DNA from 2 places in the Peribacillus sp. NPDC097197 genome. Region 2 is predicted to be linked to the other one. Evidence: predicted binding sites of a transcription regulator. Region 2 holds the regulator's gene; the other holds the start of a gene.
The links. Region 2 encodes NrdR, which represses ribonucleotide reductase genes. Its sites were predicted from a motif close to AACACNATATATNGTGTT; they were not measured.
Positions count from the first base shown of each region.

Region 1 (15,443 bases), on a different contig from region 2:
ATCATAATCCCCTTGCTTATACTTGGCCTGCTGATCCAAAATCCTGGAGCGCATGGCTACGAACTACTAACTTTAATGGAAAAACGACATTATAAGTATATCGTTAACTTTACGAAGGGTTCATTTTATTACAACTTACAACAACTTGATGAAAAAGGCTTGATTGAACAAGTTCATCAAACAATTTCAAGCAATGGGCGCGAAATCCACCGTTTTACTATCACAAATTCAGGAATGGAAGAATTCGAAAAATTAATGGTGAAGTTTGGAACTAAATCCGAATATGTCAACTTACAATGCTATGTGGCGTTACTCTTTGCAGATGATTTCGATAAATATAAATTATTAAAATTAATTCAAGCACAAATTGACCAGACTGAAGCTCGAATTGCTCTCCTCGATGATTATCTAGCCATCACAAAAGAATTTCCTGGTAAAATCGATTATTTTCGCCGCATGAACGAAAATTCTCGTTCTCATCATCAAGTGAACTTAAAATGGTTTAAAGAATTGAAAGAAGAAATAGAAGAACCCAATGCATAAATATAATATCCCCTATCAATATTACTTAGTAAAATTGATAGGGGATATTTATTTAAGGAATCCATAAAAAGGTTTTCAATAATAGAACATTCCTCTACTTGAAATCACACTGAAATCCTCTAGACATTAAAAAACAGCCCTTTGGACTATCTTAATCCAAAGGGCTGTTTTTTTTGAACGATACATCTTTTCATTACTGGTTTAAAGCCCGCACTTCAATTGGGCACCACAATTCGTACAAGTATTGCATCCGCCCATTTCCTGGACTTCACCCTTACGGCAAACTGGACACGTGTTACCCACTTCCGAACCTATCGTTACATTAGTCGAACGCAGTTCATTGATGGTATCAACCAGAACGACTTTTTTCTTTTCTTCCACATCTGTTAAGCCATCCATTTCAAGCTGCTGTTCCATTTGGTTTTCTTCAGCTTTTAATGTAAGAACCTGGCTGTCACGGCTTCCATCTACATAAACCGTTCCACCTTTTGCGCCGCCTTTATATAAGCGCTCGTACACTTTTTGGACCTGCTCGACGGTATACCCTTTTGGGGCGTTAACCGTTTTACTGATTGAGCTATCAATCCAACGTTGAATGATGCATTGAACATCCGCATGGGCTTCAGGAGCCAATTCCATCGCCGAAATAAACCATTCAGGAAGGTTATCAGGATCGGCTTCAGGATGACGATCCAAGTATTCCTGAACGATGTCCGCTTTGACTTCAATGAATTTCCCTAAACGTCCGCTACGGAAATATGTGAACGAGAAGTATGGTTCAAGACCTGTCGAAACGCCGACCATCGTACCTGTGCTGCCCGTAGGAGCCACGGTCAATAAATGGGAGTTCCGGATACCGTGCTCGGCAATGCTTGTACGAATATCCTCAGGCATCTTCTTCATGAATCCAGTATTCGTGAAGCGCGTTCTAAGCTCATTCGTTTCTTCATCCGACGTTCCCTTCAGGAACGGGAAGCTGCCTTTTTCTTTTGCAAGTTCAACCGAAGCCCTGTAAGCAGACGTAGCAATCGTTTCAAACACTTTGTCCACCAGGATTTTTCCTTCTTCTGATCCATACTCGGTTTCACAATAAATTAGCAAATCATGCAGTCCCATGACACCTAATCCAACCCGTCTCTCGCCGAGTGCTTGTTTTTTGTTTTCCTCTAGGAAATAAGGGGTTGCATCAATGACGTTATCTTGCATCCGCACGCCCACTTCAACTGTTTTCTTAAGTTTTTCGAAGTTAACGGTCTTATTATCTTTATCCGCCATCTCAGCTAAATTGACCGCTGCCAGGTTACACACTGAAAATGGAGCCAATGGCTGTTCACCACATGGATTCGTAGCAACGACTTGCTGTCCATAAGCTTTTGCATTCGTCATCTCATTGGCATTATCAATAAAGAATATTCCCGGTTCTGCTGAGTACGTCGCACAAATGTTAATCAGGTTCCAAAGCTCCTTAGCACGGATCTTACGGTAAACCCGGACTTTATGGCCCATTTTTTCCCACTCGCGTACGTCTCCTACATTGTGCCACTCATCATTATAAATCGCCATTTCTTCCGCGTCGTAGCTTTCGACATCAGGGAAGCGCAACTCATACTCCGTATCTTTTTCGACGGCTTCCATGAACTCTTTGGTTAAGCAGATTGAGATATTGGCACCAGTCAAAAAGTCCGGATTGTGGACGCTATACGTTCCGCCTACGCGAACTTTTTCTTCAGCATCCCTAATGATTTTTTCACTGAATCCACCTAGACCCGGAATCTCTTTATAATTAATGATTCCTTGGTACATCGCCGTTTCTTGTTCGGTATGCGGTGTGAACTTCAATTTATCCGATGCATATTTCTTTATGGTTTCATCTTTTGTGTTCTCCATTAGGTAACGAAGAATCCTTGGGTTTTGCATTTTTGAAATAATGAACTCCGCAATATCTGGATGCCAATCAGTAAGCATGATCATTTGGGCACCGCGTCTACTTCCACCCTGTTCAACCAAATGAGTCAATTTCGCTATATCATCAAGCCATGAAACAGAACCTGAAGACTTGCCATTGACCCCTTTCGCAAGGGTGTTTCTTGGACGGAGAGTAGAGCCATTCGTACCGACTCCACCACCACGGCTCATGATCTCCATGACTTGCTTTCTATGCTCGGAAATCCCTTCGCGTGAATCTGGTACAAACGGCATGACATAACAATTAAAGTACGTTACATCCGTGTTAGAACCAGCGCCATATAATACCCGGCCGGCCGGCACGAAATTAAGGTCCTTTAATTCTTCATAAAATTTATTGAACCATTCCGTTCTTTTTTCTTCAGTCGTTTCCACTGAAGCCAAACCAGTTGCATTACGCTTGGCAATTTGCTCGTAATATATTTCAAGCGGCTTTTCGATGATATCAAGCGGCCGATTAATGATTCCTGTTTCCACTTCTTCCGGATTATCCAGCACTCCGCGGAACTCTTCATCCACTAAAACCTTTGCCTTTTTCGATTCCCAATCTATTTCAACGATATGGCCAAGACCACGTGCAGGAAATTTCGGATCTTCTTTAATTGTCAATACTACAAAATCGCCAGCAGAGAGTGTGATTTTTTCAGTATCCTTAAAAGAATAGCGGTCAAGCATAACTAGACGGGACACGCCCTTATGCATCATTTTCATATCAGCCGTTACAGGATGAACTTGGGGAAATAAAGATATATCTTCATTCAACCTTTCTAGATCAACCTTTAAAGCTTCTTTAATTACAACCGACATAATTCCCTCTCCTTTACATGTTTCAGATCCGTTCTTGTTGCAAAAATCAATATGTAACCTACATGTCCGTTTCGCTTAACAAGTTACACTAAATTTATCATAGCGAAACACAAAATTCAACATGTAGTGTTTAAGTATTTATTTTAACCACTATATATTGTGTTGTGGTTGATTGTCTTTTAATTTTGTCAAACGGTGAATCAATTAATTGAGTTAGTAAAAGGGAGGAAAATGTCGATTTATAATAAAAATTAGACAGATTTCAATGAATTTGAACATTGCATTTTGCCCGCCTCTTTCAAAGCACTGACGTTACAAGGAATACATGCTTGTTCACACAAATCTGAAAAAACTTATTTATTCCCGACTCTCGCTTCCCCTCTTTTTCTACCTCAAAAAATTCCAGTCATCACTTTCATATTTATTTTTGGCGATGTCCTTCACTTCCTGTAATTGCTTTTCACTCAGCACATATGGTTTCAAATCAATCGACAGACCCTCAGAAAAACCGTTTTCAAAGGCTACCTTCGCCTCGGAAATAGTTATTTTTCTACCAGCAATGTCATTGATGGCCACTGCTTTGTTTCTCAGATTGTTTTTCATCTTCTCTTTTACTTTATCATCGGAGAACTTGAATACACTAAATAGCTTCTCCTCATCAAGTTCAAGCAGGATGGCTCCATGCTGAAGGATAACACCTTTTTGTCTCGTTTGTGCGCTGCCCGCAACTTTCCTTCCCTCAACAACCAGTTCATACCAGCTTGGCGCATCAAAGCAAACTGAGGACTTTGGAGATTTCAGCATCTCTTTATCCTGTTCAGTTTCAGGCACAGAGAAATAGGCATCCAGTCCGAGGTTTCTGAACCCCTTCAATATCCCTTCAGAAATCACCCGATATGCTTCGGTCACTGTATTCGGCATTCCCGGATAAGACTCTGGGACAATGACGCTATAGGTGAGTTCATGTTCATGCAAAACAGCCCGACCGCCTGTAGGCCTACGGACAAAACCTAAGCCTTGCCTTTCAACTTCCGCCAAATCGATTTCGGTCTCAGCCCTTTGAAAATACCCGATGGATAATGTAGCCGGGTTCCACCCGTAAAACCGGATCATGGGAGGGATTTCCCCATTACTCTGCCAATTCAAGAGTGCTTCGTCCATTGCCATATTATAAGCAGGTGAACAATCGCCTGAATCAATGAATCCCCATTTTTCTTTCGTCACGATTACCCCTCTTTTCACGTAGGCTTATTAAACCCTCTAAAAAAACTCACAAGTAGTAGTTTACCAGAGTTTAGCAACGTAAAAAAGAAAGTAAGCTATTCCACCAAATATTTATAAAATTTTTTTTGATTATTGGAGAAACCAATTATATAATAGACATTGTCTGTATTCGTTTAGGTAGAAGGGAGTTTTTATGGTTGGATATCTTATATACACTGATTATCATCATAGTAGCCATCGTTGCATATTCACTATTTAATTGGTTCCGTCAACGTAAAATCGTTAAAACCTTAACACAGGAAGAATTTATCGCTAATTACAGAAAAGTTCAATTAATTGACGTACGGGAACCTAATGATTTTGATAATGGACATATCTTAGGGGCAAGAAATATCCCTATGACACAAATGAAGACCCGCTTAGTGGAAATTAGGCAGGACAAGCCTGTATACTTGTATGCTCAAAGTGAAATCATTAGCGGAAGAGCGGCAGCCATGCTATATAAAAAAGGCTACAGGGAACTTTTTCACTTAAAAGGCGGTTTCAAAATGTGGACAGGGAAGATCAAGGCGAAGAAATAAGGCCCAATTGCCTAAACCTTACATCTTATCCGGTTTTGAAACATATCATACTGTTCAATAGGGAACTCATGCTTAACAGGCCAAGCATGTTATTTCCCGAGATACATATGAATTTTACCAAATAAAAAACCCCCGCCATCTGGCAGGGGTTTTTTCAGCATCATGCTTGATAACGAAGAATTGGTTTTCTAGCGGCCAATGTTTCATCCAGGCGTTTAATAACCGTGGTATGGGGAGCCTCCTGAACGATTTCAGGGGTTTCTTCGGCTTCCTTGGCTATTTGTATCATTGCATCTATGAAAGCGTCCAGTGTTTCTTTTGACTCCGTTTCCGTCGGTTCGATCATCATTCCTTCTTCTACATTTAACGGAAAATATATGGTTGGTGGATGATACCCAAAATCAAGTAGTCTTTTCGCAATATCTAATGTACGGACTCCCAACTGCTTTTGCCTCCGACCACTCAATACAAATTCATGCTTACAATGGCGATTATATGGCAAATCGAAAAATGGTTCCAAACGTCGCATCATATAATTTGCATTGATGACGGCATTCTCCGTAACGGCCTTAAGTCCATCCGGTCCCATTGACCTTATGTACGTATAAGCCCTTACATTGATGCCGAAGTTCCCATAATAGGGCTTGACCCTTCCAATGGATTGTGGACGGTCATAATCAAGGACAAACTGATCGCCCTCTTTTGTCACGATCGGTTTAGGCAAATAGGGAATTAAATCCGACTTCACCCCAACCGGACCTGAACCAGGTCCTCCTCCGCCATGGGGTCCAGTGAATGTTTTATGGAGATTTAAATGAACAACGTCAAAACCCATATCTCCTGGACGCACTTTGGAAAGAACAGCATTCAGGTTAGCCCCGTCATAATAAAGCTTTCCACCGGCGTCATGGACAAGCTGTGCCATCTCCAGGATATCCTCTTCGAATAAGCCTAATGTATTTGGATTCGTAAGCATTAATGCTGCTGTATCTGGTCCTACCACTCGCTTCAAGTCTTCAAGGTCCACGAGCCCGAATTCATTGGATTTTACCGTAATCGTCTCTAGTCCGGCAACTGTTGCCGAAGCCGGGTTCGTTCCATGGGCCGAATCGGGGACGATGACTTTCGTACGGTTTACATCTCCATTCGCTTCATGGAAAGCCCTGATCATCATGAGCCCAGTCCATTCACCATGCGCCCCGGCAGCAGGCTGCAAGGTCACTTGATCCATTCCTGTAATTTCCGTCAAATGTTCCTGAAGATCAAATAACAACTCTAGAGCACCTTGGACGGTTTCTGGGTCCTGGTATGGATGGATATGGGCAAAACCATTGTACCTGGCGACATTTTCATTAATTTTCGGATTATATTTCATCGTACAGGAGCCGAGTGGATAAAACCCAGAGTCCACTCCATGGTTCCGTTTGGATAAAGCCGTATAATGACGCATGATATCAAGCTCGGAAACTTCCGGAAGCTCGGCTTCCTCCGTACGTATATATTCCACAGGCAGGATTTCTTCTAGTGGAATATCCGCTACATCCATTTCAGGAAGGCTATACCCGATTCGACCGGCTGTACTGATTTCAAAAATGAGTGATTGATCTTGATTATTCATAGTTGATCCCCCAGTTCCTGCGCAAATGCATCGATTTCTTCTTTTGTTCTTAGTTCCGTTACAGCCACTAGCATATGATTTTTCAACTCGGGATAAACGGAGCCCAGGTCAAAACCACCAATCATTTCTTTTTCAAAGAGCCTCTTATTGATATCTTTGTAGGGAAGAGGCAACTTAATGACAAATTCATTAAACGAAGGTCCTTCAAAGACCACTTCAATTCCTTGTGCTTGGAGCGTCTTTTTTGCGTAATGGGCTTTTTGAATATTCTGGACGGCCATTTCTCTGACGCCTTTTTTCCCTAGAGCAGTCATGGCTACAGCGGCTGCCAATGCGTTCAATGCCTGATTGGAACAAATATTGGATGTAGCTTTGTCACGGCGTATATGTTGCTCACGTGCTTGGAGCGTCAGTACGAAGCCCCGTTTTCCATCCTCATCCACTGTCTGACCGACTAAACGGCCCGGCACTTTCCGTAGCAGTTTTTTCGTGACCGCGAAATATCCGCAATGAGGTCCGCCGAATGCGGCTGGAATGCCGAATGGCTGAGCATCACCCGTCACGATATCGGCACCGAGTTTTCCCGGCGGAGTCAATGCACCAAGTGCAAGCGGATTACTCGATACGATAAACATCGATTTCACGTTATGTATGATTGCTTCCATTTCCTTCAACGGCTCGATGCGTCCAAAGAAGTTGGGGTACTGTACGATGACGCCTGCAATATCATCCGAAGCCAGGTCTTTTAAAGCAGCAATATCTGTGACTCCGTCTTTATGAGGAATCTCGATGACCTCCACCCGTTGACCCTTTGCGTAGGTTTTCACCACTTCCCTTGATTCAGGATGGACAGTAGATGATAATAAAATCTTTTTCCGGCGCGTTTGTCCGGCAGCAAGCATGGCCGCTTCAGCTAAGGCTGTTCCACCGTCATACATCGAGGAATTCGCAACCTCCATACCCGTCAATTCACATATCATCGTTTGATATTCAAAGATGGCCTGAAGCTCTCCTTGAGAAATTTCCGGTTGATAGGGAGTGTAGGCTGTATAAAACTCCGAACGGGATAGGACGTGATCGACGATGACAGGTGAATAATGATCATACACACCAGCCCCAAGGAAAGATGCATAGTTTTTCAAATCCGCATTTTTGGAAGCCAGTTTTGATAGTTCCTTCATTAAAGCTGGCTCTGATTTTGCTGGTTTTATGTCATATTCACCTTGAAATCGGACATTTTCTGGTATATCGCTGAAGAGATCATCGACGGATATGACCCCTATAACTTCCAACATTTCTTTTTTATCCTGCTCTGTCATCGGTAAGTAACGATGTTTCATCTTATGGACCATTCCCTTCTATTTTCGTGTATTTTTATAAAAAGGTGTTTGGATAACAATGGCTTTCAGTCTCTTAGAACGGATTTCCACTTCTACTTCCGTGGATAGACTTGAGTGATTCTTATCGATAAGGACCAATCCTACATTTTTATTCAATGTTGGTGACTGAGTCCCTGTCGTCACTTCGCCAATGAGTTTCTCCCCGTTATATACTTTATAGCCATGCCGAGGTATGCCCCGGTCAATCATTTCGATTCCAACAAGCTTACGTGGTGCCCCTTTTTCCTTTTGTTCGGCAAGCACGGCTTTTCCAAAAAAGTCTGACGCCTTATCCGGTTTAACCGCAAAACCAATCCCCGCTTCGATTGGGGTGATGTCCGGCGAAAGCTCTTGACCATAAAGCGGTAGTTTCGCTTCGAATCGAAGGGTATCACGGGCTCCCAGCCCAATCGGTTGTATCCCATCATCTTTACCAGCTTCCAAAATTTTTCTCCAGAGGGCTGGACCATCCTCACTTCGGCAATATATCTCGAAACCATCTTCCCCCGTATACCCTGTACGTGAAACCATCGTGGATATATTATGAATGTGGACATCTTCTTTAAATTTAAAAAAGCCAATTGTGCTTAAATCGGTTTGCTCGGTAATCTTCTGCAATACTTTCTCCGCTCGAGGACCCTGCAGAGCAAGTTGCGCATAATCGTTTGAAACATTATTGATGCTGACACCTTCCATACCATTCGCCTGAAGCCAATTGAAGTCTTTCTCGATGTTGGCTGCATTGACCACAAGCAGATAATCCTCTTCCGCTTTTTGGTAAACGATAAGATCGTCCACGGTCCCCCCATTTTCATAACACATGGCTGTGTATAGCGCTCCGCCCTGTTTCAGCTTGGCTACGTCATTCGTCAACATCTTTTGTAAAAAAGAAAGGCTCCCGAAACCTTTTACCTCAATCTCTCCCATATGCGACACATCAAATAAGCCACCTCTTGTACGCACAGCTTCGTGTTCATCTTTTATGCCGGTAAACTGCACGGGCAGTTCCCACCCACCAAAATCGATTGTTTTTCCACCGTGCTCACTGTAAACCTCGAATAATGGCGTTCTTTTTAAATCGCTCAAAAAATGACCTCCTTCAATTTTTTTGCTTGTTCTCTTTCACCTGATATTCCTTAAAAAAAAGACACAAAAAAGGACAGAGAAAGCCAAAATGGCTTTTTCTCTGTCCTGAAACCTGAAAGTTTACCTATTATTATAGGTTTTCCCCTTTGGTGGCCGTCATTAAATAATTGGCGCTCTCCAGAGTCGCGTCCGATAAGAGTTCATTTGCCTGAGAGATTCACTGCTAAGTTTGCTCCTTCGGCGCTACATATGTAGATGGTAGTCTCTCCCCTTATCCTCACCCGCATATTGATGGAAAAGACTGAAAATTCCCCACCTGATGGTCATCCATTTGCGTGAAATGGGTACCAATCTGCTCATTGTTGATCTTTGGATAAAGCACTATCCAAATGCTAATACTATAATAACTAAAATTATTATCCAAGAAGAATATTTTCCTTCTAACTTCATTACTATTGCAATTTTCTAAATATATTTACATCCTACCCTAAGATACTTTACTCTGCAATAACTTTCGTGGAGAAAGATTTTATTAACCTATAAAAAAGTTCATGGTCTAAAGAAACTAAGAAAATTATGTTTTAAGAAGGAGCAAGAATCAATGAAAATCAATATATCCTTCAGTTCTGATTGGAATGATGAATTTCTGCAAAAGATGGAAAACGACGGTCCATGGGGAAATTGGGATCTTTATAAACTGGCCATCCAAATGGAAGAGAACCTAATTATTCCTGATTTCGAAGGCTTACAAGCGCCTAAGCACCTTCAACAACTGACTCCCCTTCCCCATCAATTAGAGGCTGCACGTCAGGTGGTTGAACAGATGAATGGCAAAGCCATATTGGCTGATGAGGTCGGTCTTGGTAAGACTATCGAAGCGGGATTGATTTTAAAAGAATATATGATTCGGGGACTGGTTAAAAAGGTTTTGATCCTTGTACCCGCATCACTTGTCACCCAATGGGCTTTCGAACTGAATACGAAGTTTCATATTCCTGCAGTAGTTCAAAGGAAGAGTTATGTATGGGAATCATGCGATATCGTCATATCCTCCATCGATACGGCTAAGCGAGCCCCCCATCGGGATATCATTTTCAATCAAGAATATGACTTTATCATTATTGATGAAGCTCATAAACTTAAAAATAATAAAACGAAAAATTATGAATTTGTCCAAAATCTTAAAAAGAAATTCTGTTTGTTGCTGACTGCTACACCCATTCAGAATAAAATCGAGGAAATCTTTAATCTCGTTTCATTATTAAAGCCTGGACACCTAGGAAATGCCGCACTCTTTTCCGAAAAATACAAAGGGAAAGGCCGGAACATTCTAGAAGATGAGCACTTAAAGGAGCTTGTCAATACGGTCATGATAAGAAACCGACGTGCCGATACTGGAATTGAATGGACGAAACGGCGTGTAGAGACGATCATCATTGAATTTTCACCAACTGAACAAGCCTTGTATGATGCCGTAACGAAGTTTAAACCAATATCAGACGGAACAAAAGGAAGTGCTTTTTCTTCACTCACCCTTCAAAGGGAAGCATGCAGCAGCCGAGAAGCAGTCTACTATACATTGAAGAATATGAAGGAAAAATACAAAGAACCATCGGCTGACTTTGAAGCAAGATTAGATGATCTGTTTGAGAAAGTAAACCTCACCGAACAAAATTCAAAGGCAGAGAAGGCTTTGGAACTTATTAAGAAAATTGATGACAAGGTCATTATTTTCACCGAATATCGCGCTACACAGCTTTATCTACAATGGTACCTGCAACAGCATGGCATTTCATCCGTTCCATTCCGCGGAGGGTTTAAGCGTGGTAAAAAAGATTGGATGAAGGAACTATTCCAGAAGAAAATCCAGGTATTGATTGCCACCGAAGCCGGAGGAGAAGGAATCAACCTACAATTTTGCCATCACTTGATCAATTTTGATTTGCCTTGGAATCCAATGAGGTTGGAACAAAGGATTGGACGGATTCATCGACTTGGTCAAGAAGAAGACGTCATGATTTATAACTTTGCCACTAAAAATACAGTCGAAGAGCATATTTTGAAATTGCTTTATGAAAAAATCCACTTATTTGAAAAGGTAATTGGAGAATTGGATGATATTTTAACGAAGTTGGATATTAACAATATCGAGGAATATTTAATTGATGTTGTCGGAGAGTCCAAATCAGAAGGAGAAATGAAAATTAAAATGGATAATTTGTCTTCCATGATTCAGTTCGCACAAGCTATGAAGGATGGTGAAATCCATGCAGCAACAGGAAATTCATGATTTTTTAATAACCTACTTTCAATCCAACGCATGTGAAGTGTTGGAAAATACCTCTTCATATCTCACTGTTCAGTTAACGATCGAAATGGATAAGGAACTCATGAACAGACCTTTTTATTGGCACTATCTCGAAAAAACCGGTGGGATACCGAATCCTGGCATGCTTACGTTCATCACCCATCCCGAACTGGCACCGCCTGATTTGAAAGGGGAAATCATTCATTTTGGTTCGCCACGGCTCCACCAAATTATCCAGTCGACCAAGAGGCTGGCAGGTTTCATCAGGCTTTTTGAGGATAGGCCTCCCTTAAAGACGGGCCAAAGTCCACTTTTTCCTTGGCTCACCCAAAATGTAAAAATCTCTTATCAGTGTGACAGAAAAAAAGATATCTTCATGTCCATAGGACTTAATTTAATTTCCGGTGAATTCATAGAAGGATTCAATGAGCGTCTCCTGTCGGTCAAGGTCACTCCCAAAATACCGGATTATTCTTTTACACTTTCCCCCTTGATCATGCCTAAAAGCGGGCTATCCAGACTCGATACGTATATTCGTAAAAGCTTCGAGAATGATGATCATACCTGGGCGGAAGAAGCGATGGAACGGTGGCAGACAGACTTGAATCTATTGGAACATTTTTATAAGGATATGGAAGAGAAAAGCGAAAGCTACTTCACTGAGAAACAGGCATTGCAAGCCCAATATGAGCCAAATATCCAAATTACCATCATCAATGGCGGGCTATTCTATTTATCCGACCAATCATTAGCATAATGGTCTCTTTAGCCAATCATTAAGAAAAGCAGATGTCTATGAATTCAAGACATCTGCTTTCTTTTTTTGACTTTTTTAATGAACATGGACACTGCGAAAGGGACAATTCCAAACCAGTGAGAAACTCTAGGCTCCTTATCCTCTTTCCGATGACGGCGCTTTTCTTTTCTTTCTCTCTTGGTTAAATTGAAATACTGTACGATTTGTTGTGTAATATATTTGATATAAGCGTTCGTAGACATACATTATCACCCATGACCAAGTATGCCCCATATTCGTATTCCATATTCGTATTCACCACAAATCGACACGTTAGTCCTTCAGTTTTTCTATCCATTCTATCACTCTACCTAGTTTTTTATCATATAGAATGATGATTCGGCCTGTTCGCTTATTTTTGGTGATAGAAGAAAATTCGATATAGGCATATCGCACATCCTGCTTCGTTAACCTATAGTGAACATCACCATTAGGATAGGCGATTTCCCCCTGAATGCTTTTGGGTACCTCATCCTCCCATTCGGCTGTCACTTCATTAACGGCCAGATGCACTAAGTGATCGGAAAGTAAGGTCTCTTCTACTTCTTTATAAAATTTTTTATCAATAATGAATTGATCAATCATCAGTATCGTGAACATGATAAAAACACTAGCTATAATCATAACCATTGGGAATATGACTCCTTTTTGATTATTCATCAGCCACCAACTCACTTTTAATGAAGGGATGGAACCTTCGTATAAAGGTCTGACCTGCTTTATCCGTTATATTGAGCACGATGACGTTGCCATCCTTTTCAACCTTCACATTCGAAATGTTCTGGAGTATGACCTCATGGCCCTCCCCGTTAACCCGTCTTCTAAGCTTGTCATTATATTGCTCGATTAAAGACAAATCCTCTCCTGAAAGTAAATATAATTTATTCCCCACAACATCCTGGCTTTTGGAGCTTCTGACTTCCTGTTGCATTTGCAACGTAAAGATCTCCCACTCTTTAGGATGTATTCTATTTTTTGTTCCTATCTGGGATTGAATGATTGAGAAAAACTGGAGGATAAAAAGGGAAAGGGTCAGCAGGATCATTAAGGAAAAGAGCATTTCAATCATGGTAAACCCTTCACTTTTTCGCAACATCACAAATCGATTCATACTTCCCCTTTGCATTTTCATATCGGACACATCCTTCAACCATATCCGGAAACTCCTTTTGGACATTCCAGGTCAATTCATACGATTTTTCCTGGTACGTAATTTCTTCGTGGATAGCCTGTATTTCCCCATCCATATATGCCAACAATCTTTCATACAGCAAATGATGGGCATCCGCCCTCAAAACTACGTTCTTACGATTGGACATCGAATCTTCAAGAATAGGAAGCATGGAAATCACTAGGAATACACAAATGGAAAAAGAGGCTATCATTTCTAAGTAGACGTATCCTTTACTGTTTCTCAATCCTGAACCTCCCTTTACCGATATTGACCACCAGCTTGTATTTCCCCTTTGAAGTATCAATGGTCATCGTACCGGCTTTTGAAGCATTTCCATATTGATTGAAATAAAAAGAAGCCCCTAATGTCCCATTCATGAACTGTACGTCCGGCGGTATCTTTCTCTCTAGTATCACTTCTTCCTTATAAGAGTAAATCGTGTAAATATCGTTATCCACATAGAAATAAATTAAGCTTTCGTGACTTATTGCATACTGTTGTGCATAAAAAATATCTTCATTCAATTGATTAAGGAACATCTTATTGTGCATTCCCTTTGAAAAACTTGGATATAGGTTAAGGCCTAGAGTGCTTAATAGAATAAATACCACAAGGACAATCAGGGTCTCGGACATGGTGAATCCTCCGGAGGAAGGGCTATCCTCCCCGAATTTTCTACTCAACGACTGTAACCTTTCCTTTATTGTCAATGCTGATGCTGTCCCCATTCGGACAGGATTTCTGTTTAAGGTATCCTTGAGTTTCCAAATCATTAATACCGGAAGGCAACTTGGAATTGTCTATCTCATAAGCTTGGACTTGGGCCTGAACCATTTTGACAAAAGCCTCACACCCCTTAGAATGGATGGTCGATTGATGCTTCGTGATGTTCGGTATGGTGATAATCAGCAGAATCGAGATGACGAGCAATACAATAAGCATTTCAATTAACGTAAAGCCTTTTTCGTTTAAATATTTCTTCATATTAATCTGCTAATTACGAAAATAACAAGAATGCACTCAATATTTTCTGAGCAGATTCACCTCCCATTTTTTCTTGTACCTTATATTCCATCTAGTAGAGAAAACATCGGCAATAAGACAGCCATATAAATAGAAATAATCAATAGCCCGATTATAGAAAAAAGAAGAGGTTGTATGACTTTCATGATGGTGTTCATCCTCTCTTCAATCTTTTCCAATAAAAAACGGCTGTAATGGAGTAACTCAGAATCAAGCCTGCCATACTTTTGTCCATTCGCTGCGATAATCGACAAGTTCTTATCAAAGTACGGTTGCTCTTGAAAGATGGTTTCTAGCGACCTGCCCTCCATTAAATCATCTTTAATGATGGAGCAAAGCTTTTGATAAAATGGTTGCTGCTGGTTTACGGAGAATAATTTAATGCTCTCATTAATAGAAAGTCCACCAGCGAGGAGACCGCTGAACTGACTTGCAAAAAAATACGTTTCATACAACTTGATGAAGGGTCCTGCCAACGGAATCTTCATCAATAATCGCCGTTGTCTTAATGGACATAGTTTGTCGAACCAGAATTGTTTGAATAAATAGAAGATAAGGAGCATTCCAAGTAGGATGAAGGGGATCAGCGGGAGGATGACTGAGGATGCAGCCAACACATTCAGGATCATATTCTGTTTAACATTCATCGTCTGAAAAATCGTCTGAAACTTGGGGAGAAGGACACTTTGCAGTACATAAAATACAATGCTCACAAAAAAGAACAGGAAAATCGGATAGATCATGAGTTTTTTCACTTTTTCTGTATCTTCCGTCCGTTTCTTCCAGTAGTCCCCACCTTCCTTCAATGCTCGATCAAGGTCGCCATATTGTTCGCCATAAAATATAAAACTTACAAGCTCTGGATGAAACGTAAGATTCGTCAACACTTGATGCAAAGGGTGCCCACTCCTTAAATCCTGAATGGCCTGATTGAAATCC
Region 1 is NZ_JBNNST010000013.1:29,087-44,529, reverse strand. It holds gene ACQKL6_RS16220 (sialate O-acetylesterase) at 1-7, shown strand, start outside; gene ACQKL6_RS16215 (PadR family transcriptional regulator) at 4-543, shown strand; gene ACQKL6_RS16210 (vitamin B12-dependent ribonucleotide reductase) at 745-3,315, opposite strand; gene ACQKL6_RS16205 (lipoate--protein ligase family protein) at 3,703-4,539, opposite strand; gene ACQKL6_RS16200 (rhodanese-like domain-containing protein) at 4,737-5,120, shown strand; gene gcvPB (aminomethyl-transferring glycine dehydrogenase subunit GcvPB) at 5,281-6,738, opposite strand; gene gcvPA (aminomethyl-transferring glycine dehydrogenase subunit GcvPA) at 6,735-8,078, opposite strand; gene gcvT (glycine cleavage system aminomethyltransferase GcvT) at 8,097-9,203, opposite strand; glycine riboswitch at 9,302-9,386, opposite strand; glycine riboswitch at 9,390-9,484, opposite strand; gene ACQKL6_RS16180 (DEAD/DEAH box helicase) at 9,805-11,493, shown strand; gene ACQKL6_RS16175 (YqhG family protein) at 11,471-12,268, shown strand; gene ACQKL6_RS16170 (YqzE family protein) at 12,313-12,510, opposite strand; gene comGG (competence type IV pilus minor pilin ComGG) at 12,581-12,967, opposite strand; gene comGF (competence type IV pilus minor pilin ComGF) at 12,960-13,439, opposite strand; gene ACQKL6_RS16155 (hypothetical protein) at 13,387-13,725, opposite strand; gene comGD (competence type IV pilus minor pilin ComGD) at 13,712-14,116, opposite strand; gene comGC (competence type IV pilus major pilin ComGC) at 14,157-14,465, opposite strand; gene comGB (competence type IV pilus assembly protein ComGB) at 14,546-15,443, opposite strand, start outside.
Region 1: the regulator NrdR is predicted to act here: its motif matches at 3,462-3,479, upstream of ACQKL6_RS16210 (vitamin B12-dependent ribonucleotide reductase).

Region 2 (15,443 bases):
ACAAGTGTTCATCAATTTGATTACCAATGCCTTAGCTTATACACCAAATGGTGGGATTGTGACTGTAACGGTTGCGGAGAAGGAACAAACCGTGGATGTGATCGTGCAGGACAACGGAATCGGGATTGAGGAGAAAGAGCTTCCGAGGATTTTCGAACGATTTTATCGAATCGACAAGGCAAGGAGCCGAGATTCAGGTGGAACCGGGATTGGACTTGCGATCGTCAAACATATCGTTGAAGTTCACAAAGGCAAAATTAACGTAGAGAGTAAACCGGGTACCGGCACGACATTCATCGTCACATTGAATAAAAAATTGAAAGGGAATAGGTAGAGTTTACACAGACTTTACACTTCCTTTAAACAAGCTTCATAATGGAGGGGTACAATGATTGTACAACCCCTCATCCAAGGAGTTAAGTAAGGCAGGGACATTTTAGTCCCTGCCTTTTTCTGTATGGAAATGGGAGTCACCACTTAATTATTAAAAATTTCCAATTTTACGAAACTTTGGTCCGTTCTTTGCGTAAATAAGATATAACACCAAATAGAAGGGGTGATACATATCGTAAGCTTAAAAAGGATTTATACGGTAACGGGACTTGTTTTACTTATTTTAATACTTGGAGTGGTGGCCATTTCCACCTGGTATACGGTGGATGAATCAGATCAATCCGTCATTATGACGTTTGGTAAGGTGGAGGAGACGATAACAGAGCCAGGTCTTCATTTTAAATTACCTTGGCCGATTCAATCGGTCCATAAACTATCCAAGGAAACATTCAGCCTCCAATTCGGGTATAAGGAAGAAGGAGGAAAAGTGAAGGAGTATCCGAGAGAGACCAAGATGATAACAGGTGATGAGAATATTGTACTGGCTGACTTGGTGGTGCAATGGAAAATTACCGACCCTCCTAAATATCTCTTCAATTCGGATGATCCACAGAAGATTTTATATGATACGACTTCCGCGTCTTTAAGGAGCATCATCGGAAGTACGAAAATCGACGATGCCCTCACTTCCGGTAAGGCGAAAATTGAAGCGGATGTTCGTGAATTGCTGTCGGAATTGATGAAGAAATATGACGTGGGCATTTCCATCTCCGCGGTTAAACTGCAGGATGTCGAGCTGCCCAACGAAGAAGTGCGTAAAGCTTTCACGAACGTAACGGATGCCAGGGAGACGGCGAATACGAAAATCAATGAAGCCAATAAATACGAGAACAAAAGGATTAATGAAGCGGAAGGGGAGAAAGATGCCCTTATTTCAAAAGCGAACGGCGATAAAGCAGCCCGTACGGAAGCGGCCCGCGGTGATGTGGCAGTATTTGAAAAGCTATATAGTGAATATAAAGGCAATAAGGATATCACCCGGGACCGTCTGATTATTGAGACGCTTGAACAGGTATTGCCGAATGCGGATATTTATATCATGAATGATGATGGCAATACAATGAAGTATCTACCGTTGCGCCCATTAGAAAAAGAAGAAACGAAAACGGTGCCTGTCCCTGAGGAAGAAGAAGCAAAAGCACCGGATAACGAAGAGTCGGCAGTGAAAGGGGGCACCCAGCCATGAGTGGAAAAGTGATTGATTTCAATGAGCTAAAAAAGGGTGATTTTCATTGGAGAGGTTATGTGAAAGTAGGGATATTCTTCATCATCTTTATCATCCTCATGCTGATCATCTTCACTAATGTGTATATTGTCAAAGAAGGGGAATACAAAGTCGTCCGCCAATTTGGAGAAGTGGTTAGGATTGATAATACACCAGGACTGAAAGCCAAGGTGCCATTCATTCAAAGCGTTGTGACCTTGCCCAAGTATCAAATGAGCTCCGATGTATCCGAGGCCGAAATCAATACAAGAGATAAAAAACGGATGTTGATCGATAATTATGCGGTCTGGCGGATTGAAGACCCGAAAAAATTGATTACCAATGCGAGGACACTGGAAAACGCCGAAACAAGGATGGAAGAGTTCATCTATTCTGCGGTCCGTTCAGAGTTGGGGCAGCTGAACTATGATGAAATCATTAACGAGAAGTCATCGAGGGGAAGCTTGAATGACCGCATCACAGATAAGGTAAATGAACTGTTAGTGAAGGACAACTATGGAATCAGTCTTACTGATGTTCGTATCAAACGGACGGATTTACCTGCTGAAAATGAGGAGTCGGTCTATAAGCGGATGATATCCGAGCGGGAAAGTAAAGCGCAGGAATATCTATCAAAAGGGGATGCGAAGAAAAACCGGACCATCGCAAACACTGACCGAAAAGTGAAGGAAATGCTTTCATCGGCGGAAGCCGATGCAGAAGTCATCCGTGCTGAAGGAGAAGGAGAATCAGCTAAGATATATAATAAATCATTCTCCAAGGATCCTGAGTTTTATAAACTATACCGGACGCTGGAGTCTTACAAAAAAACGGTCGGTAATCAAACGGTTATCATTTTACCATCCGACTCGCCGTACGCAAGCTTGTTAATGGGAAATACTAAATAACAGCATAGCCGTTCATTTTTCTTTCCACTTCCACTCATGGTAGAATGGAAAGAGACGATGAACGGTTTTTTTGTGTGATTAATAGAAGCCGACCTACATAAAACGGGTGTGACTGGAGGAAGACAATTTTGAATAAAAAGTTAGTACTTATAGATGGAAATAGCATAGCTTACCGCGCATTTTTTGCGCTTCCGCTATTGAATAACGACAAAGGGGTCCATACGAATTCTGTATATGGCTTCACCATGATGCTCAATCGCATTCTGGAGGAAGAAAAGCCGACCCATATACTCGTGGCCTTTGATGCCGGCAAAACGACGTTTAGACATGCGTCCTTTAAGGAATACAAGGGTGGCCGTCAGAAAACGCCACCGGAACTATCTGAACAGTTCCCCTTCATAAGGGAGCTGCTTGATTGCTTTCAAATAAAACGGTATGAACTGGAAAATTATGAAGCGGACGATATTATCGGAACGCTTTCCCTTCAGGCCGAGAAAGATGGGTTCGAGGTGAAGGTCATTTCCGGGGATAAGGATTTAACACAATTAGCTTCGCCAAACACGACCGTCTCGATTACGAAGAAGGGCATCACTGAAATAGAGGAGTATACACCGAAGCATATCCATGAAAAGTATGGCCTTTCCCCCGTACAAATCATTGATCTTAAAGGATTGATGGGCGATGCATCCGATAATATCCCAGGCATCCCCGGTGTGGGCGAGAAAACGGCACTTAAATTGCTGCATCAATTCGAAACGGTCGAAAACCTGCTGCAATCGATTGATGAGGTTAGCGGACAGAAGTTAAAAGAAAAGATCGAGGAGCATAAAGACCTTGCGCTACTAAGTAAGGAGCTTGCGACAATCACACGAGAAGCTCCCATTGAAGTGGGTGTGGACGAAACGGAATATAACGGAATGGATCAGGAAAAGGTCATTGACTTTTATAAAGAGTTAGGTTTCTCGACTCTTCTGGAAAAACTGGACGTATCAGGACGGGAACCGCTAGAACAGGAAGACATCCATGTTCAGACGGGTTCAGAATTGACAATGGATATGCTTGCCGATGAGAATGCCCTATACATTGAAATTCTTGAGGATAACTACCATCGTGCAGAAATCCTGGGTATCTCCATCAGTAATGAATATGGGAATTTTTATTTCCCGGGGGAAACCGTACTGACATCTGAAGTATTCAAAACATGGGCGGAGGATGATACTAAAAAGAAAACGGTCTTTGATGCGAAGCGTACGGTTGTACTTCTGCGCCACCGTGGAATCGATATAAAAGGCATTGATTTTGATGTATTTCTAGCTTCCTATATCTTGGATCCCGGAGAGTCTGTAGATGAAGTGGCGGAAATCACGAAAACGCAAGGGCTTGTGCGGCTAGAGAGCGATGATGTCTTTTATGGAAAAGGGGCAAAGAGGAAGATACCTGGAGATGCAGAACTTAGTGAGCATATTGCCAGAAAAGCGAAGGGCATTTTTGCATTGAAGGAACCGATGATCGAAAAGTTGCGTGAGTTCGAACAATACGATTTGTTAACGGACCTTGAGCTGCCATTGTCCATCATCCTAGCAAATATGGAGTGGCAGGGCGTAAAGGTGGACATCGGAAGGCTGAAAAAGATGGGACAGGAATTGGCTGTCCGCTTAAGAAGCATTGAGGAACGAATTTTCGATTTGGCCGGGGAAGCCTTCAATATCAATTCCCCGAAACAGCTCGGGGTAATCTTATTTGAAAAATTGGAGCTCCCCGTGTACAAAAAGACGAAAACGGGCTACTCCACGTCAGCGGATGTACTGGAAAAACTGGAAAGCCAGCATGATATCGTAAAGGAAATCCTGTTGTACCGGCAATTGGGCAAGTTGCAATCGACTTATATCGAGGGCTTGCTCAAAGTGGTGAACCAGGAAACGGATAAGGTGCATACCCGATTCAATCAGGCGTTGACCCAAACGGGCCGCCTTAGTTCAACGGACCCTAACTTGCAAAATATCCCGATTCGTCTAGAGGAAGGTCGGAAAATCAGACAGGCATTCATTCCTTCCGAAAAGGATTGGATTATCTTCGCAGCCGACTATTCGCAAATCGAGCTCCGCGTATTGGCGCATATCGCCAATGACAGTGGATTGGTTGAAGCGTTCAGGGCCGGGATGGATATTCATACAAGGACGGCAATGGATGTATTCCATGTGCCTTCCGAGGAAGTCACATCAAATATGCGTAGACACGCTAAAGCCGTAAACTTCGGAATCGTTTATGGAATAAGTGACTATGGACTTTCTCAAAGTCTTGGGATAACACGTAAGGAAGCTGGGGAGTTCATCGAGAGGTACTTCAAAAGCTTCCCTGGTGTGCAGGATTATATGGAAGAAAGCATTCATGAAGCACGTAAGAACGGATACAGTACAACATTACTGCAAAGAAGGCGCTACATTCCCGAAATCACGAGCCGTAATTTCAATATCAGAAGTTTTGCTGAAAGGACAGCGATGAATACCCCAATTCAGGGAAGTGCCGCAGATGTCATTAAACTAGCGATGATCAATATGAACGAACGCCTGAAAAAAGAAGGGCTTAAAACGAGGATGCTTCTGCAGGTTCATGATGAATTGATTTTCGAAACACCACCGGAGGAGCTCGAGATCCTGATGAAAATCGTACCGGAAGAAATGGAAAATGCGATTGAATTGAACGTTCCACTCAAAGTGGATTATGCATATGGACCAACATGGTTCGATGCTAAATAAATGAAGATAGGTGATTATAATGCCAGAACTTCCTGAAGTGGAAACCGTCAGAAGAACATTGGAACAGCTTGTTTTAGGAAAGGAAATCCTGGAGGTTTCCGTCTTCTGGCCCAAAATCATAAAGGCACCTGAGCCAGTTGAACAGTTTCAAGATGCATTAAGGGGTCAGACGATCCACAGCATTGGCCGTCGGGGCAAGTTCCTCATTTTCAACATGGACGACTATGCGATGGTCTCCCATTTAAGGATGGAAGGGAAATACGGGGTCCATTCGAAAGAGGAACCTTACGATAAGCATACCCATGTCATCTTCACCTTCACGGATGGCAGTGAGCTTAGGTATCGGGATGTCCGCAAATTTGGAACGATGCATTTATTTCGTAAAGGAGAAGAAATGGTGCAAATGCCTCTGTTGCATTTAGGTCCTGAACCACTATCGGAAGAGTTCACCGTCGAGGGACTTCGTGCAAAACTTGCGAAAACGAGCAGGAAGATCAAACCTGTTCTACTCGACCAAACCGTCGTGGTCGGGATCGGTAATATATATGTGGACGAATCCTTATTCCGTTCAGGCATTCATCCGGAACGAGTGGCTTCCACCCTCACACTGGAAGAAATTCAAAAACTGCATGCCGAAATCATCGCCACTTTGAGCGAAGCGGTGGAAAAAGGCGGGAGCACGATACGTTCATACGTCAACTCACAAGGTCAAATCGGCATGTTTCAGTTGGAACTGAATGTATACGGACGCAAAGGGGAAAACTGCAAAATTTGCGGTACCCCGTTAGAAAAGCTAGTCGTCGCAGGACGGGGCACACATATATGCCCGACTTGCCAGCCAAATAAGTAATCATTCGAGAAAACACATCGGATGGGCTCTTTCCATATACTGGGGTAGCAACTAGATGGGAAGGAGCATTCATTCCGATGTGGCTACAAATTATTTTTCTTGCTTTTGCAGTAAGTATTGACGGTTTCGGTGTGGGCATGACATTCGGTATGCGCAAGGTGAAAATACCCTTGAAATCCATTGCTGTCGTATCGGTCTGTTCGGCAATGAGTTTGGGTATTGCGATGGTCATCGGTGAATTCATCAGTCAGCTTATCTCTGTCGGGGCCGCAGAAAAAACAGGGGGCATTATCCTCGTACTTTTGGGGTCGTGGATGGTGTACCAATATTTTAGGCCCGAGAAGGAAACGAATGATGAACGATATCACGAAAAAATCATCTTCAATTTTGAAATTAAATCACTTGGAGTGGCTATCAATATCTTACAAAAACCAATGAATGCCGATTTTGATAGATCAGGGACGATTACTGGTATCGAGGCGCTTGTACTGGGCTTCGCGTTATCGCTAGATGCCTTCGGTGCCGGAGTGGGAGCTGCCATGATGGGGATTTCCCCAATCATTCTTGCACTTTGCATTGCCGTGATGAGCTTCATCTTTATCGGGAGCGGACTTCAATCCGGTAAATTGCTTTCCAATAATAAAATCGTGCAGCATCTGACCTTTCTTCCGGGGGTATTACTGATTTTAATCGGATTATTCAAGTTATAAAGAACGGGGAAAAGGGGGAGCTTATGGGACAAATCATCGGGATCACTGGTGGAATTGCCAGTGGGAAAAGTAGTGTCAGTCAGTATTTAAGAGAATTGGGTTTCGTGATAGTGGATGCGGATGTGGCTTCCCGTGCAGTCGTGGAACCTGGGGAAGAGGCCTACCTACAAGTGGTGAAGGCTTTCGGGGAAGATCTTTTATTGTCTGATGGAAGGATCGACCGGGCAAAGTTAGGCTCGATCATATTTCACGATCAAGAAAAAAGGTTGCTTTTAAATCGTATCGTACATCCTGCCGTGAGAAATTGGATGCGCCAAGAAACGGAAAAGGCCCTTGCTGCTGGAGCGGAAACGGTATTCATGGATATTCCACTCCTGTTCGAAAGCAAGCTGACGTTCATGGTGGAAAGGACACTTTTGGTATACGTGGATGAATCGGTTCAACTAGAGCGATTAATGAACCGGAATGCGTTGACGGAAACCGACGCTTTAGCGAGAATCCATTCGCAAATGCCCTTGAAAGATAAAAAGGAACTAGCGGATGCCATCGTCGATAATAATGGCGATATAGAAGAAACCAAAAAGCAGGTTGTTGAAATACTTAAGAAATGGGAGATCCTATAGAGTGGAAAAGGAAGGGACTTTAACGGTTTCTTCCTTTTTGTTTTGAAAAAGGAAGAAATCCGCTTTTTTATTAACACATTTCAAGAGTAATGTGTTATACTAATTACATATGAAGGGTATTAAGTATAACATTAATATATTCAGGAGGGTCCGATAAATGAATTCAAGAATAGCGATTAACGGATTTGGAAGAATTGGAAGAATGGTTTTCCGTAAGGCAATAGTAGATGAGAGTCTGGACATCGTTGCCATTAATGCAAGCTATCCCGCTGAAACGTTAGCCCATTTATTGAAGTATGATACAATTCATGGGAAGTTTGACGGCATAATCGTTGCCGAAAATGATTCTCTTGTAGTGAATGGACGACGTGTACAACTGATAAATAATCGCGATCCAAAGCTATTGCCTTGGAAAGAGATGGATATAGATATTGTAATTGAAGCTACGGGTAAATTCAATGAGCGTTCTAAAGCCGCCATGCACTTAGAAGCAGGGGCAAAAAGGGTCATCCTTTCCGCGCCGGGTAAAAATGAAGACGTTACCATTGTGATGGGCGTAAATCAGGAAGCGTTAGAAATTGACAAGCATTTCGTCATTTCGAACGCGTCGTGTACGACTAATTGCCTTGGACCGGTTGCCAAAGTACTTGATCAAAAGTTCGGCATAGACAATGGTTTGATGACAACCATCCATTCTTATACGAATGACCAAAATAACATCGATAACCCGCACAAGGATTTAAGGCGTGCCCGTGCGGCTGCAGAAAGCATCATCCCTACGACTACAGGGGCGGCTAAAGCTCTTTCATTGGTGTTGCCTCAATTGAAGGGCAAACTTCATGGTATGGCCATACGTGTACCGACTCCGAACGTCTCTTTAGTCGACCTTGTTGTGGATTTAAACCGTGATGTTACGATTGATGAAGTGAATCAGGCTTTCATAGATGCCTCAGAAAATGAGCTTAAAGGAATTATGGAATATACAACAGAACCGCTTGTTTCAAGTGATTTTAAGACCAATCCGCATTCAGCCATCATCGATGGTCTGTCGACGATGATGATTGGTGATAGAAAAGTGAAAATTCTGGCTTGGTACGATAACGAGTGGGGTTACTCCAATCGAGTAGTCGATCTTGTAAAATTGGTGGCTTCGGAGTTGACGAAGGCTTCTGAAGTTCAAATGTCAGTTAAATAAGAGTAATGGCCCGTTATATGTTTAACGGGCTATTTTTATGGATACGTTTAGGAAAGTTACGGAACCTTGGGTATTAATTCCTTGGTCCTGTCAGATTAACAATTAATGATTAAATTTCCAAAAATGCAAAATGCAGTTGCAAAAGAAATCCATACATTATATACTATGAATCGTGAACTTCCTAAAAAGGGAGTTTGCGTAATGGCTACTTAAAGGGTTAGGACCTCTTTGGACTAACTTTCCCCCGTGGTAGTTGTTAAGGATTCAGAATTTTTAATTATGTAAGGGGGAACAGAATATGGAAACAGCTTACACGATGGAAACGATGGGAAGACATGTCATTTCTGAACTTTGGGGTTGTGACTTTGAAAAACTGAACAATATTGATTTAATTGAGAGAATCTTCGTCGATGCTGCACTGAAATCGGGTGCTGAGGTTCGCGAGGTGGCATTCCATAAGTTTGCTCCACAAGGAGTGAGCGGGGTCGTCATTATCTCTGAATCACATCTGACCATTCATAGCTTTCCGGAACATGGATATGCCAGCATTGATGTTTATACATGCGGCAACTTAGATCCTAATATTGCAGCCGATTATATCGCGGAGGCTTTGAATGCACAAACGCGCGAGAATATTGAACTTCCACGTGGACTTGGTCCCGTGCAAATGAAAAAAACTAAAATGGGTGCTTTATAATAAACGGATTAACAAGAGATGCTATATATGCATCTCTTTTTTAATGCCATGAAATGGCCATTCTTCCCTCATGGAAAAGCTCCATTAACAGGCATTTACATAGTAAGTACACACATCCTTTACTTGAAGTTTCACTTTTTACTTGTACTGGTTGTCCCTTTTATATAAGATTAAGATAAAATAGTATTCCTTAGGGAAGTTTGATTAGGAGTATCACTTAAAATACGGAGCTGGTAATGATGAAATGTCCATCATGTCAATATAACGGAACGAGAGTGCTCGATTCCAGGCCTGTCGATGAAAGTAAATCGATTCGACGACGCCGGGAATGCGAGGCATGCGGGTTTCGATTCACTACTTTTGAAAAGGTCGAGGAGACGCCGTTGATCGTCGTGAAAAAGGGCGGGACTCGGGAAGAGTTTAGCCGTGATAAAATCCTGCGTGGACTAATCAGGGCTTGTGAAAAGCGTCCGGTTCCATTGAAGGAACTAGAACAAATCACGAGTTATGTAGAAAAGGAATTGCGCAATCAGGGTATTTCGGAAGTGAAAAGTGACAGTGTCGGTGAAATGGTGATGGACCAACTGGCTGAAGTTGATGAAGTGGCCTATGTGAGATTTGCCTCCGTATACCGACAATTTAAAGATATTAATGTATTTATCGATGAACTGAAAGATTTAATAAATAAAGAAAGAAAGTAGAGCTGAAGATTTACTTTGGCTCTTTTTTCACTATATCTTTTGAAAGGTTTGAATGAAGATGTCAATGCATTGGCAGGAACTGCTCCCCGCGGATTCGTACATGGTGTCCTCTGCGGGGCTACTTCATGATTATGATCGGAAAATACTGACACGGCTGTACCAACCTCTTATTGGACCGATCTGTATTAGCCTATACATGACGTTATGGAGCGAATTGGAGGAGAACCGGCTTTGGTCGGAGGCTTCCTCCCATTATCAATTGATGAATACCATGGGCCTGAAATTAGGCGATATATATGAAGCACGTCTTTTACTTGAAGGAATCGGATTGCTGAATGTGTACAAGAAATCGAAAGGGGATACGAAGGAATTCATCTATGAATTGAATCCGCCCCTATCCCCGCAGCAGTTTTTCACGGATGGCATGCTGAATATCTATTTATATAAAAAAATAGGAAAAGTCCAATTCAACCGGCTGAAGAGATTCTTTTGTGTGGACACGATTGCAACGGACCAGTTTGAATATGTGACGAAATCCTTTGCAGAGGTTTTTTCATCAGATCATCTAGATTCCCTCTATGTTACGGATGAAGCCAAAAACGAATGGAACCCATTGCCTAAACAGCAATTTATCGATCAATCTGACGGTGTCGAGCCTTCGGGGTTCGATGGCCTGTTTGATTTTGATCTTTTGTTCGCTGGGATGAAGAGCTCGATTGTACCCAAGAAGGCCTTTACGCCTAAAATTAGAAATACCATCGCCAAACTAGCTTTTTTATATGGCATCAATCCGCTTGAAATGCAAAAACTAGTAATGGATGCCGTAACGCTGGACGATGAGATCGATGAAGAGCTGCTTCGGAAAGCGGCAAGGGACTGGTACCAAATTGAACGCCAGGCCGACATGCCTTCCTTGATCAATCGTGTACAGCCTATACGGGAACGGACGCAAAAGGATGAACCGAAAACACAGGAGCAAGAGCTTATTCGCCATTTGGAGACTACTTCCCCGCGTGATCGGCTCATGCAATTATCCGGAGGAGCGGAACCGACCAGTGGTGATTTAAAAGTGGTGGAAGGTGTAATGATCAATCAGAAGCTGAATCCTGGAGTCGTGAATGTTTTAATCGAATACGTTATGCTTAAGACAGACATGAAATTCACAAAGGGATATGTGGAAAAACTGGCAGGTCATTGGGCACGATTGAAAGTTTCCACAGTCATAGAAGCGATGGAACTGGCTAAAAATGAACACCGGAAATACCAAGAGTGGGCACAAGGAAGCAAGAACGTTGCCAAAGGCGGCCGGAAAAAATCGATCAGAGAAGAAGTGGTTCCGGACTGGCTTGAACAGGACGAGGAGAAACAGCCTGAACAGAAAGCGGAACAGCCTGAACTGAGTGAACAAAAACGTGAGCTTCAAGAGAAGTGGAAGCAGTGGAAAGCTGGAGGTGAAATAAACGATGGAAAAGATTAATAGATCGCTTAATAAACTGGCCAATACGGGTGATTTCCAGAAACGGTATGAACAGTTGAAGCAGGAAATCTTTGAAAATGAACAGGTACGTCTTTTTCTGAATGCCAATAGCTCAACGGTCACAGAGGAAATGATCGATAAGAATTTAGGTAAGCTTTACGAATTCATTTCTCAGAGCAACAAGTGTGATAGATGTCCAAGCCTGGATGGGTGCATCAATATGATGCATGGGTATTATCCAAAGCTCGTTGTTCAAGGGAAGGCCCTTAATTTGAATTATGAAATCTGTCCGAGGAAATTGGCAGAGGATGAGAAGCGGAAACGGGAGAGGCTCATTCGCAGTCTATACGTTCCCAAGGATATATTGAAGGCAACGATTGAAGACTTTTCACAAACGGACGATGAAAATAAACGGTTAGGCGTCCTAGGAAAAGCGATATCGTTCATCATGGAATATGAGCCTGGCAAACGTCAAAAGGGATTGTATATATACGGAAAGTTTGGCGTTGGTAAGACGTATTTATTGGGTGCGATCGCCAATGAACTTGCGCAAAGGCAAATCTCTTCGATGATCGTCTATGTTCCTGATTATTTACGGGAACTGAAAGGTTCAATCGGTGATAATACCGTCAACGAGAAAATAGAGATGGTCAAAACGGCGCCTGTCCTGATGCTTGATGATATTGGGGCAGAATCGATGACAAGCTGGGGACGGGATGAAGTCATAGGGCCCATCCTGCAATTTAGAATGCTTGAAAATTTACCGACGTTTTTCACTTCCAATTTTGATATGAAGGGTCTGGAGAATCACTTGACTTATTCCCAACGCGGTGAGAAAGAAGAAGTGAAAGCGGCAAGGGTATTGGAGAGGATTCAATATTTAGCGGAACCTGTAAAGCTTGATGGTATCAATCGCAGAAGGTAAAGGAAGGTGGTCTCTACAAAGAGGCTGCTTTTTTTTGCCCTTTCACACCATCTTACTTCTAAATAAGCCCCTATTCCCATATACATGAAAAAAGTAAAGCAAGGGGGAAGGGGGGATGTCGTAGTGCAAATTACGTTCCAAAATGATTCGGAAGCTTTAAAACTGCTGAATTTCGTTTCTGTCCATCCTTTGGGGACAGAAGTTCAACCATATATTGAATTTTCCCCACAACAAGGTCTCGTTATCGATATGTCCAAACTAAAAACCGATAAATGGCTGACACTGCTCAGTGAAACATTTCATTCCTTTTTACTTGAAGAAAAAACGCTTCCTGTTCTTAAACAAATCATCATCGGCAAATTTTTCTATCGAGAACAAGAAGAAATCGATGCCATCATCGAGATAGCTTCTTCCATCATTGAAGCGGAAAACACCGAATGTGGAGGCAGTTTATTCAGTAGGGAAAAGCAATTGATCGAAGAAGGCCTTCAGAGTATATTGGCGGGAAAGGTGTCTTTTTCATTCGATTCGTTCACTACCTTTCGGTTAAGGTCTTTTCAGCATGCGTTGGAAAAGTATGCAGTTCGGGCCATCGATGAATATAAGCTCGAGCAGGATTACCAAAATTTCATTGCGATGCTCAGGGATTGCCTGCATGAACAGGAATCGAAGGTACCAAGGCTTCACCTTGTCAATCATGACGGGTTTCAATTCTATGATCATGAGCTCGGCAGGATGGATCGCCGAAAACTGACAAGCATGATTGACAGGAAGTTGCTGGCCGATATTTCATTCTTTCTTGATACGGTCCTTTGGGCACCACTCTTATCCATCGCACCGGCTAGCTTATATATTTATACGGATAATAAGGAGGAAGGCCTGATTCAAACGATGACACGAATCTTCGAGGAAAGGGCGACCGTCCTGCCGCTTTCAGCCTTTAAGCAGGCCACTGAATGATTATCTTGGGGATTTTGGGTAAAACCTAATTTTAACCTTGATTTTCAATGCATAACGAATTATAATTTCCTACATACTATTAAAAACAAAAAGTTATGATGAGGACACGGGTATTCTAGTCGCCAATTTACAGAGAGGGAAGCCAGCAGGCTGTAAGCTTCCTATTAGCATAGAACACTTACCACCTTTAAACTTCGGTTCGGAAAGCAATTTTTTTGCGACTATGAGCTGACGGGAAGCTGCCGTTATCTAGTTACAAGTGTCACTTTGCCGTGAAAAGCAGAGTGGAACGAGGGTGGAACCGCGGGTTAATTTAATTACTAAGCTCGTCCCTGTTTTTATACAGGGGCGGGCTTTTTTGTGTTTTAATCCGCGCAATTGCTTGGTATCCCCCTGAAACTTGAAACGGATGGTAACTAAAAGAAGGAGTGAAGCTACAATGTCAGAACAACTGAAAATATCTTTTCCTGATGGAGCGGTGAAGGAGTTTGCTAAAGGCACAACAACTGAAGACATCGCAGCATCCATCAGCCCAGGACTAAGAAAAAAATCCATTGCAGGTAAATTCAATGGTGAACTATATGATTTGAAACGTCCAATCGAAGAAGACGGTACCATTGAAATCGTTACACAAGATGCTGCGGAAGCACTTGAAGTTCTTCGCCACAGTACCGCCCATTTAATGGCACAAGCCATCAAACGTCTCTATAAAAACGCTAAATTCGGTGTCGGCCCAGTCATCGAGGGCGGTTTTTATTACGATATCGATCTTGAGGAATCATTGACTCCTGATGACCTTTCAGCGATTGAAAAAGAAATGAAGAAGATCGTCAATGAAAACCTGGAAATCTCACGTATTGAAGTAACCCGTGATGAAGCCATTTCCCGTTTTAAAGAGATTGGCGACGAATATAAATTGGAATTGATCGATGCGATTCCAGCTGAACAGCAAGTAACGATTTATGAACAAGGTGAGTTTTTTGACCTTTGCCGGGGAATTCATGTACCTTCCACTGGAAAAATCAAAGAATTCAAGCTGTTAAGCATTGCAGGGGCCTATTGGAGAGGCGATAGCAAGAACAAAATGTTGCAACGTATTTATGGTACGGCTTTCTTCAAAAAAGAAGACCTGGCTGACCACCTACGTTTCTTAGAGGAAGCAAAAGAGCGTGATCACCGTAAAATCGGTAAAGAATTGGATCTGTTCATGACTTCACAAAAAGTCGGCCAAGGGCTGCCTATGTGGCTGCCAAAAGGTGCAACAATCCGCCGTACGATTGAGCGTTATATTGTGGACAAGGAAGAACGCCTGGGATATGACCACGTATACACACCTGTTATGGGTAGTGTCGACCTTTACAAAACATCTGGACACTGGGACCACTATCAAGACGGAATGTTCCCAGCGATGGACATGGATAATGAACAGCTTGTTCTTCGTCCGATGAACTGCCCACATCATATGATGGTGTATAAAAACAGCATCCATAGCTACCGGGAACTTCCGATCAGGATTGCTGAACTTGGCATGATGCACCGCTATGAAATGTCAGGCGCATTGTCAGGATTGCAGCGCGTACGTGGAATGACATTGAATGATGCTCATATTTTCGTCCGTCCGGATCAAATCAAAGATGAATTAAAACGTGTCGTGAACCTGATTTTAGAAGTCTATAAGGATTTCGATATCAAGGATTATTCATTCCGTTTATCTTACCGCGATCCAAACAATACTGAGAAATACTTCGACGATGATGCAATGTGGGAAAAAGCGCAAAGCATGTTAAAAGGCGCGATGGACGAGCTTGGCCTTGATTACTTCGAAGCGGAAGACGAAGCGGCATTTTACGGTCCGAAACTGGACGTCCAAGTGCGGACGGCTTTAGGAAAAGACGAAACATTATCGACTGTTCAGCTTGATTTCTTGCTTCCTGAACGTTTTGACTTAAACTATGTCGGTGAAGATGGTAAACATCACCGTCCGGTCGTTATCCACCGTGGCGTAGTTTCTACCATGGAACGCTTTGTCGCTTACTTGATCGAA
Region 2 is NZ_JBNNST010000004.1:276,964-292,406, reverse strand. It holds gene pnpS (two-component system histidine kinase PnpS) at 1-334, shown strand, start outside; gene hflK (FtsH protease activity modulator HflK) at 566-1,579, shown strand; gene hflC (protease modulator HflC) at 1,576-2,505, shown strand; gene polA (DNA polymerase I) at 2,634-5,261, shown strand; gene mutM (DNA-formamidopyrimidine glycosylase) at 5,281-6,111, shown strand; gene ytaF (sporulation membrane protein YtaF) at 6,189-6,821, shown strand; gene coaE (dephospho-CoA kinase) at 6,845-7,444, shown strand; gene ACQKL6_RS08040 (glyceraldehyde-3-phosphate dehydrogenase) at 7,602-8,639, shown strand; gene speD (adenosylmethionine decarboxylase) at 8,956-9,336, shown strand; gene nrdR (transcriptional regulator NrdR) at 9,576-10,037, shown strand; gene ACQKL6_RS08025 (replication initiation and membrane attachment family protein) at 10,096-11,514, shown strand; gene dnaI (primosomal protein DnaI) at 11,501-12,439, shown strand; gene ytxC (sporulation protein YtxC) at 12,563-13,399, shown strand; gene thrS (threonine--tRNA ligase) at 13,839-15,443, shown strand, end outside.